One region of the Streptosporangium fragile genome, then DNA from elsewhere that is predicted to be linked to it. Evidence: predicted binding sites of a transcription regulator. Region 1 holds the regulator's gene; the other holds the start of a gene.
What was found. Region 1 encodes HspR, which represses chaperone genes until heat shock. Its sites were predicted from a motif close to ANTTGAGTCNNNNNGACTCAANT; they were not measured.
Positions count from the first base shown of each region.

Region 2: a site for HspR is predicted at 1,626-1,648, ahead of lon (endopeptidase La). Genes of this name have one in related genera too.

Region 1 is NZ_BAAAVI010000016.1:136,960-141,342, forward strand. It holds gene dnaK (molecular chaperone DnaK) at 1-629, shown strand, start outside; gene grpE (nucleotide exchange factor GrpE) at 658-1,287, shown strand; gene dnaJ (molecular chaperone DnaJ) at 1,325-2,512, shown strand; gene ABD841_RS13540 (heat shock protein transcriptional repressor HspR) at 2,515-2,862, shown strand; gene clpB (ATP-dependent chaperone ClpB) at 3,207-4,383, shown strand, end outside.
Region 2 is NZ_BAAAVI010000007.1:36,716-41,098, reverse strand. It holds gene lon (endopeptidase La) at 1-1,613, opposite strand, end outside; gene ABD841_RS06745 (biliverdin-producing heme oxygenase) at 2,094-2,747, shown strand; gene ABD841_RS06740 (TetR/AcrR family transcriptional regulator) at 3,011-3,616, shown strand; gene ABD841_RS06735 (GNAT family N-acetyltransferase) at 3,670-4,119, opposite strand; gene ABD841_RS06730 (cytochrome P450) at 4,351-4,383, opposite strand, start outside.

The sequences.
Region 1 (4,383 bases):
AGATCCAGGTCTACCAGGGCGAGCGCGAGATCGCGGCGTACAACAAGAAGCTGGCCACCTTCGAGCTGACCGGCATCGCCCCGGCGCCGCGCGGCATCCCGCAGATCGAGGTCACCTTCGACATCGACGCCAACGGCATCGTCAACGTCTCCGCCAAGGACCTCGGCACCGGCAAGGAGCAGACGATGACGATCACCGGCGGCTCCGCGCTGCCGAAGGACGACATCGAGCGCATGATGCGCGAGGCCGAGTCCTACGCCGAAGAGGACAAGAAGCGCCGCGAAGAGGCCGAGACGCGCAACAACGCCGACTCGCTCGTCTACCAGACCGAGAAGTTCCTCAACGAGAACGGCGACAAGATCCCGGACGACATCAAGACCGAGGTCAACGACGCCGTCTCCGAGCTGAAGAAGACTCTGGAGGGCACCGACTCGGCCGCGATCCGCGCCTCCGCGGAGAAGCTCGCCACGGTCAGCCAGAAGATGGGCTCGGCCATCTACGCCCAGTCGCAGGCGTCCGAGGCCCCGACCGGCGCCCCGCAGGGTGACGCCGCGGGCGAGCGCAAGGACGACGACGTGGTCGAGGCCGAGATCGTCGACGAAGAGCCGAAGCGCGACGGCGGCAAGTGACGTTCGGAAAGCCGAGGGGAGCACCAGCGTGAGCACGCGCGAGAACGGTTCCGGGGAGGAGCCGGTGATCCGCGACAACCGAAAGATAGACCCGGAGACGGGGCAGGCACGCGAGGCGAGCCCGTCGGACGCGCAAGGGCAGGCGACCAGGGGGCAGGACGAGCAGTCCTCCTCCCTGGCCTCCGACCTCGCATCGATCGAACTGGCCACCCAGCTCGCGGAGCGCACCGCGGACCTGCAGCGTCTTCAGGCCGAGTATTCCAACTACCGCAAGCGCGTCGAGCGGGACCGGGCGACGGTCAAGGAGCAGGCGGTGGCCGGCGTGCTGGCCGAGCTGCTGCCGGTCCTCGACGACATCGGCCGGGCCCGCGAGCACGGCGAGCTCACCGGCGGCTTCGCCAAGGTGAGCGAGTCGCTGGAGGCGGTCACCGGCAAGCTGGGGCTGAGCACCTTCGGCACCAAGGGCGAGCCGTTCGACCCGACGGTGCACGAGGCGCTGCTGCACAGCTACTCCGCCGACGTCACCGAGCCGACCTGCGTGGAGATCCTGCAGCCCGGTTACCGGATCGGCGAGCGGGTGCTCCGTCCCGCCAGGGTCTCGGTCGCCGAGCCCGAGGAGCCCGCCGCGCCGGCCACGTCCGACACGGACGAAAACTGACACCCCCCATATCTGATCTCTCTGAGAAGGAACATAGATGAGCACCAAGGACTACCTGGAGAAGGACTACTACGCCGTCCTTGGTGTGCCCAAGACCGCCACGGCCGAGGAGATCAAGAAGGCGTACCGGAAGCTGGCCAGGCAGCACCACCCCGACGCCAACCCCGGAAGCTCGGCGGACTCCGAGAGCACCGCCAAGTTCAAGGAGGTCTCCGAGGCCTACAACGTCCTGTCCGACACCAAGCGCCGCAAGGAGTACGACGAGGCGCGGACGCTGTTCGGATCGGGGCTCGGCGGTTACGCGGGGGGCGGGGGGGCTCCCCGCGGCGGGTTCCCCTTCGACCTGGGGGACCTGTTCGGGGGCACCGGCCAGCAGGGTGCGGGAGACCGCATCGGCGACATCTTCGGCGGCCTGTTCAACCGGGGCGGCACGACCCGTCCCGGCGGGACGACCACCAGGGCGCGACGGGGCCAGGACGTCGAGTCGGAGGTCACGCTCTCCTTCTCCGAGGCGGTGGAGGGCACCACGGTCTCGCTCCGCCTGACCAGTTCCTCCGCCTGCGCGGCATGCAGTGGCACCGGCGCCAAGGCCGGCACCACCCCGCGTGTCTGCCCGACCTGTGAGGGCACCGGGGCGGCCAGCCGCAACCTGGGCAACTTCGCCTTCTCCGAGCCGTGCCGCGACTGCAAGGGCCGCGGCCTGCTGGTGGACGACCCGTGCCCGGTGTGCGACGGGAGCGGGCGGGGCAAGAGCACCCGCACGATCCAGGCGCGCATCCCGGCCGGCGTCGGCGACGGCCAGCGCATCAGGATCAAGGGCAAGGGCGCGCCCGGTGAGAACGGCGGCCCGGCCGGCGACCTGTACGTGCTGATCCACGTCAAGCCGCACCCGGTGTTCGGCAGGACGGGTGAGAACCTGACGATCACCGTTCCGGTCACCTTCACCGAGGCGGCGCTGGGCGCCGAGATCAAGGTGCCGATCCTGAAGGGCATGCCGGTCACGCTGCGCATCCCCGAGGGCACCCCGAACGGCCGCACCTTCCGGGTGCGGGGCAGGGGTGTGACCCGCAAGGACGGCACCAAGGGCGACCTGCTCGCCACGATCGAGGTCCTGGTGCCGCAGCGTCTGGAGGACAAGGCACGGGGAGCCCTTGAGGAGTTCCGCGACGCCACCGCGGGTGTCGACCCGCGGGCGGACCTCATCCAACAGGCCAGAAGCGAGTAGCCATGGACGCCAACTACTTCGATCTGTCGGACGACACTCCTGTATACGTCATCTCGGTGGCCGCCCAGCTGTCGGGTCTGCACCCGCAGACCCTGCGGCAGTACGACCGTCTCGGCCTGGTCAGTCCAGGCCGGTCGGCCGGGCGCGGCCGCCTGTACTCCACCCGCGACATCGTGATGCTCCGCGAGGTCCAGCGGCTCTCCCAGGAGGAGGGCATCAACCTCGCGGGCATCAAAAGGATCCTGACCCTGGAGAACGAGGCTCTGCGCCTGCGTGACGAGAACGAGCGCCTGCGCGCGGAGATGGCCATGATCCGTGCACTGATCCAGTACCAGCTGCCACCCGCCTGACTCTGCGAGACATCGGGGGGTGTCCACCACAGGGGAACACCGGCGACCGGACCGAGGGATTCTCGTCCGGAACACACCGGCGACCGCACCGAGAAGCGACCTGCGGACACACAGACGACTGTTTGAGGACCACTCGGACACACCGGCGACTGTTTGGGGATTGTTCGGGCACACCGGCGACTGTTTGGGCCCTTCGGGCACACCGGCGACCGGACCGAGGAGCGCGGGAGTCCGCGAGGGTGCGCCGGCGACGAGGGAAGGAGCCGGGTCAGAGCACCCGAGCCGCGACGCGCAGCGTCGCCGTGAACGCAGCGTCGCCACAGACACAGAGTGAGGCCACAAGCATGGATTACAAACTTACCCAGAAGAGCCAGGAGGCGGTGTCCTCCGCCATCCGGCGGGCGGCCGCCGAAGGCAACCCCGAGGTCGCCCCGGCTCACCTGTTCACCTCTTTGCTTGCGCTGTCGGGCAGCACCGCCGTGCCCCTGCTGGAGGCGGTGGGCGCCGACTGGAAGCAGCTGCGGACCGAGGCCGAGAAGCAGCTCGCGGCCCTGCCCAAGGCGCAGGGCGCCACGGTCAGCGCCCCGTCGAGCTCCCGGCAGTTGCTCACCGTGCTGAACACCGCGGCTCAGCGGGCCCGTCAGCTTGAGGACGACTACGTCTCGACCGAGCACCTCCTGGTCGGTCTCGCCGCCGACGGCGGTCCGATCGCCGAGTTGCTCAGGTCGCGCGGCGCCACCCCGAACGCGCTGCTCGACGCCTTCGAGAAGGTGCGCGGGCACGCCAGGGTGACCAGCGAGACCCCGGAGGACACCTACCAGGCGCTGGAGAAGTACGGGATCGATCTGACCGAGCGGGCGCGGGCGGGCAAGCTCGACCCCGTGATCGGCCGTGACTCGGAGATCCGGCGGGTCGTCCAGGTCCTCAGCCGCCGGACGAAGAACAACCCCGTCCTCATCGGCGAGCCCGGTGTCGGCAAGACCGCCGTGGTGGAGGGGCTGGCCCAGCGGATCGTCGCGGGTGACGTGCCCTCCAGCCTGCGCGACAAGCGTCTGATCGCGCTCGACCTCGGCGCGATGGTCGCCGGCGCCAAGTACCGCGGCGAGTTCGAGGAGCGCCTCAAGGCCGTCCTCAGCGAGATCAAGGAGAGCAACGGCCAGGTCGTCACCTTCATCGACGAGCTGCACACCATGGTCGGCGCCGGCGCCGCCGAGGGCGCGATGGACGCCGGCAACATGCTCAAGCCCATGCTGGCCCGCGGCGAGCTGCGGATGATCGGCGCGACCACGCTGGACGAGTACCGCGAGCGCATCGAGAAGGACCCCGCGCTGGAGCGCCGCTTCCAGCAGGTCTACGTGGGCGAGCCCAGCGTCGAGGACACCATCGCCATCCTGCGCGGCCTCAAGGGCCGCTACGAGGCGCACCACCAGGTCCAGATCGCCGACAGCGCGCTGGTGGCCGCCGCGGCGCTCTCCGACCGCTACATCACCTCCCGGTTCCTGCCGGACAAGGCGATCGACC
Region 2 (4,383 bases), on a different contig from region 1:
CGGGTGTACTCGCCGGCGAGCTTGCGCAGCGCGTCCTCCCCGAGGACGACGTCCTCGGCGGTGAGGCCGGCCTTGTCGAGCTGGCGCGGGAGCAGGTGGTCGCGGGCGATGGCGACCTTCTCGTCCTCGGTGTAGCCGTCGAGCGTCACGACCTCCATGCGGTCCAGCAGCGGGCCGGGGATGGCCTCCAGCACGTTGGCGGTCGCCAGGAAGAGCACGTCGCTCAGGTCGAGCTCGACCTCCAGGTAGTGGTCGCGGAAGGTGTGGTTCTGCGCCGGGTCGAGCACCTCCAGCAGGGCGGCCGTCGGGTCGCCGCGGTAGTCGGAGCCGACCTTGTCGACCTCGTCGAGCAGCACGACCGGGTTCATCGACCCGGCCTCGCGGATGGCGCGGACGATGCGGCCGGGCAGCGCGCCGACGTAGGTGCGCCGGTGCCCGCGGATCTCGGCCTCGTCCCGGACGCCGCCGAGGGCGACGCGGACGAACTTGCGGCCCATGGCGCGGGCCACGGACTCGCCGAGCGAGGTCTTGCCGACCCCGGGAGGACCGGCCAGCGCGAGGACCGCGCCGCTGCGGCGGCCGCCGACCACGCCGAGGCCCTTCTCGGCCCTGCGTCCGCGGACGGCCAGGTATTCGATGATGCGGTCCTTGACGTCGTCGAGGCCGGTGTGGTCGGCGTCGAGGACCTCGCGGGCCGCGGCGATGTCGTAGGAGTCCTCGGTCCGCTCGTTCCACGGGATGTCGAGGACGGTGTCGAGCCAGGTGCGGATCCAGCCGGTCTCGGGCGACTGGTCGGAGGTCCGCTCCAGCTTGTCGACCTCCTTGAGGGCCGCCTCGCGCACCTTCGGCGGCAGGTCGGCGGCCTCGACGCGGGAACGGTAGTCCTCCTCCTCGGAGGCGGAGGTGTCACCGTTCAGCTCGGCGAGCTCCTTGCGGACCGCGGCGAGCTGCTGGCGGAGCAGGAACTCGCGCTGCTGCTTCTCCATGCCCTCCTGGACGTCCTTGCGGATCGTCTCGGCCACGTCGAGCTCGGCCAGGTGCTCGCGCGACCACTCGACCAGCTTCTCCAGCCGGTCGGCCGGGTCGGGGGTCTCGAGGATCTCGGCCTTGCGCCGCGTGGTCAGCCAGGGGGCGTACCCGGAGTTGTCGGCGAGGATCGACGGGTCGTTCATCTGGTTGACCGCGTCGACGACCTGCCACGCGCCGCGCTTCTGCAGGATCGTGGTGGCCAGCGCCTTGTACTCCTTGGCGAGCTCGTGGGCGCGCTCGCCGGCGGCGACGGGCGTGATGCGGGTGGCCTGCACCCACAGGGCCGCGCCGGGACCGGTCGTGCCGGTGCCCACGCGGACGCGGTCGACGCCGCGCACGACGGCGGCGGGCTCGCCGCCGGGCAGCCTGCCCACCTGCTCGACCACCGCCCTGACGCCCACCGGGCCGTACTTGCCGTCGATGCGGGGAACGAGGAGCACCGCGGGCTTGTTGTCAGCGAGAGCCTGAGCCGCGTCGATCGCGGCCCGGACCTCGGTCTCGGACAGGTCAAGCGGTACCACCATGCCCGGCAGCACGACCTCGTCGTCGAGCGGCAGGACCGGGAGGATCAAGCTCTCACTCATGTGCACTCCAAGGGTTGAGTTGTACAGACTCAATTAACAGGAGTCCCAGATTGTTCCCAGGCTTGAGCGTGTTCGCTGTGAGCGATCGTAATTGTGTAATTCACCTGGTGGGCCACCTCCACGCGACACCGGCCCGCCCCGGCGCCCGGTGGCGGCTCCACGCCGCGACCCGCCCGTCTCCGGGCACAGCGACTACTTCGAGCCGGGCAGCCGGTCGCTGCGCAACCCCGCCCTGGCCGCCCTCGGCCGCGCCGGACGAACCCGCCCGGCTTCCGCGCCGGCCGGCCTGGCTCCCGCTGTTCGCCAGCTGCCGGCATCGGTGTGGCTTCCCGGACGCGCCCGAGGCGGCCGGCGCGCGTCGCAGGTCGACGCCGGAGCACTCCGATGACGTTTAATGACAGGGTGTCGTCATCAGCTTGACGAGGTGCCGCCCCCTTTGTGACACTGTGTCATGAAAGGCCCCCTCGTCGCGGAGTGATCATGAGTGATTCGCCGTTCTCCGAAGTCCTCAGGAACGCCACCTGGGGCGAGCACGAGTCCGCCGAGGACGACGGCTACCTCAAGGCACTGATGGCGGGCCGGCTCAGCCCCGAGGCGTACGGCGAGATGGTCGCCCAGCACTACTTCGCCTACGTCGCCCTGGAGAGCGCCTCCCGCGCGCTCGCCACCGACCCCGTCGCCGCGCCTTTCGTCTTCCCCGAGCTCTACCGGGAGGAGGCGCTGGTCCGTGACCTGGAGACGATCTACGGGTCCGGCTGGCGGTCCCGGATCGAGCCGTCCAAGCCGACGCTGACCCTGGTCGCCCGCATCAACCAGGTCGCCGATTGGCCGGCGGGCTACATCGCCCACCACTACACCCGCTACATGGGCGACCTGTCCGGGGGCCAGTTCATCCGGATGGAGCTGCAGAAGATCTACGGTTACCGGCCGGGCGGCGGCGTCGACTTCTATCTCTTCGACGGGATCGGCAGCCTGCCCCGCTTCAAGAACGAGTACCGTGCCCGGCTGGACGCGCTGCCCCTCGACGAGGCCGAGAAGCGGCGGCTGGTCCGCGAGACCAAGCTCGCCTACCTTCTCAACACCGAGGTCCTGGCCGAACTCGGCCGGGTGGCACGGGCCGAGCTCGCCGCCTGAGACCGGGGAACCCCTTCCGCGATCCCCGCTCCCGCGGCACGCGACGCTCCGGTGCGCCATGGCGCGCCGGAGCGTTCCCGCGTGTCCGGCACCGGGGCGCGGCGACCGGTCACCGCCCCGCGGGTACCGGTCCGCGCGGGTGCGGGCCCGGGCGCTCACGGGTGCGGGCCCGGGCGCTCACAGGCACGAACCCGGGCGCTCACGGGTGCCCGCGAACGCTCACAGCCTGCCCGCGGTGCCGGACACTGTGCGACCATGGGACGATGCCCCGGATTTCGGCCGCGACCATCGGCGAGCACCGCGCCCAGACGCAGGAACGCATCCTGCGGGCGGTCTCGCGCCTCACCCGCGAACAGGGCATCGACACCATCTCGATGACGGACGTGGCGAGCGAGGCCGGCATCACCCGCACCGTCCTGTACAACTACTTCCCCGACAAGGCCGCGCTGCTGCTGGCCTTCACCGAGCGGGTGACCCACTACTTCATCGACAGCTACGAGCGGGAGCTGCCCGAGCGTGCCACCCCCGCCGAACGGCTGCGGGTGTTCGTCAGGCTCCAGCTGGCCGGGCTGCTCGCCCACCCGCATCCCGGCCCCGCCGACCTGTCGGCGGCCCTGGGCCCCGACGCCTACCAGCGCCTGGCCGACCACGTCGAGCCGATGCAGCGCATCCTGACCGGCATCATCGACAGCGGCGTGGCGTCCGGCGACTTCCAGGCCGCCGACGTGGCCGCCACCGCCCGGATCATCCTCGCCGTCATCGGCGCCGAGCGGGTTCCGCTGCTCAGCGGGGCCGTGACCCCGGAGGAGGCCGAGGAGATCGTCTCGGGCTTCGTCCTGCGCGGCCTGGGCTGCCGCGTCCCCGCCTGACCCGCCGGCCGCCCCGTGGCGGCACGGCGACCGCCGCTCCGTGACCGGCGCCGCTAGGAAGGCGCCGGTGCGCCGGGCAGGGGGCGGCGATAGCGGACCTTGGTGATGGGGAAACCGTCGCCACGCTCCTCGACCAGTCCGCCGTCCCCGTCCCACCCCTGTCGCCGGTAGAACTCCCGGGCCCGGTGATTGCCCTCCAGCACCCAGAGGGTGGCCTGGGAGTATCCGGCCCCGGCCAGGGTGTCGACGACTCCGGCCATGAGCGCCTTGCCGGCACCCGTGCCCCAGACCTCGGGCAGCGTGTACATGGAACCGATCATGCCCACGACCGCCGGATCGTCGTCGGTGTCGTCGGTGGGGTAGAAGCGCGAGTAACCGACGACCCGGCCGGCTTCCTCGGCCACCAACGTGCCCGACGACGGCCACCGGGATTCGGTGATCCTGTCGTCCCACGCTGCCCGGAACGCCTCGGTGTCGAGGCTCGCCAGGTATTCCTCCGGCATGAGCCCGCGGAACGCCTCCCGCCAGGAGGCTGTCTGGACGGCCGCGAGAACCGAGGCGTCCCGCGGAGCCGCCCGTCGGACTTGTAACGGCAAGGTATCCACTCCGGTGGGTCGAATCTGCTGTGCGTACGTTTCGGTAGACGTTACGGGCGGACCGGGACCGGCACCAGATCTTCTCCGCCCCGGGCCGCCCGCCGCGTCAGGAGCCGGAATGAGGCGGGCGCGTCCGCCTCATCGGAGGGTGATCCGCACGGGCAGGCTCTC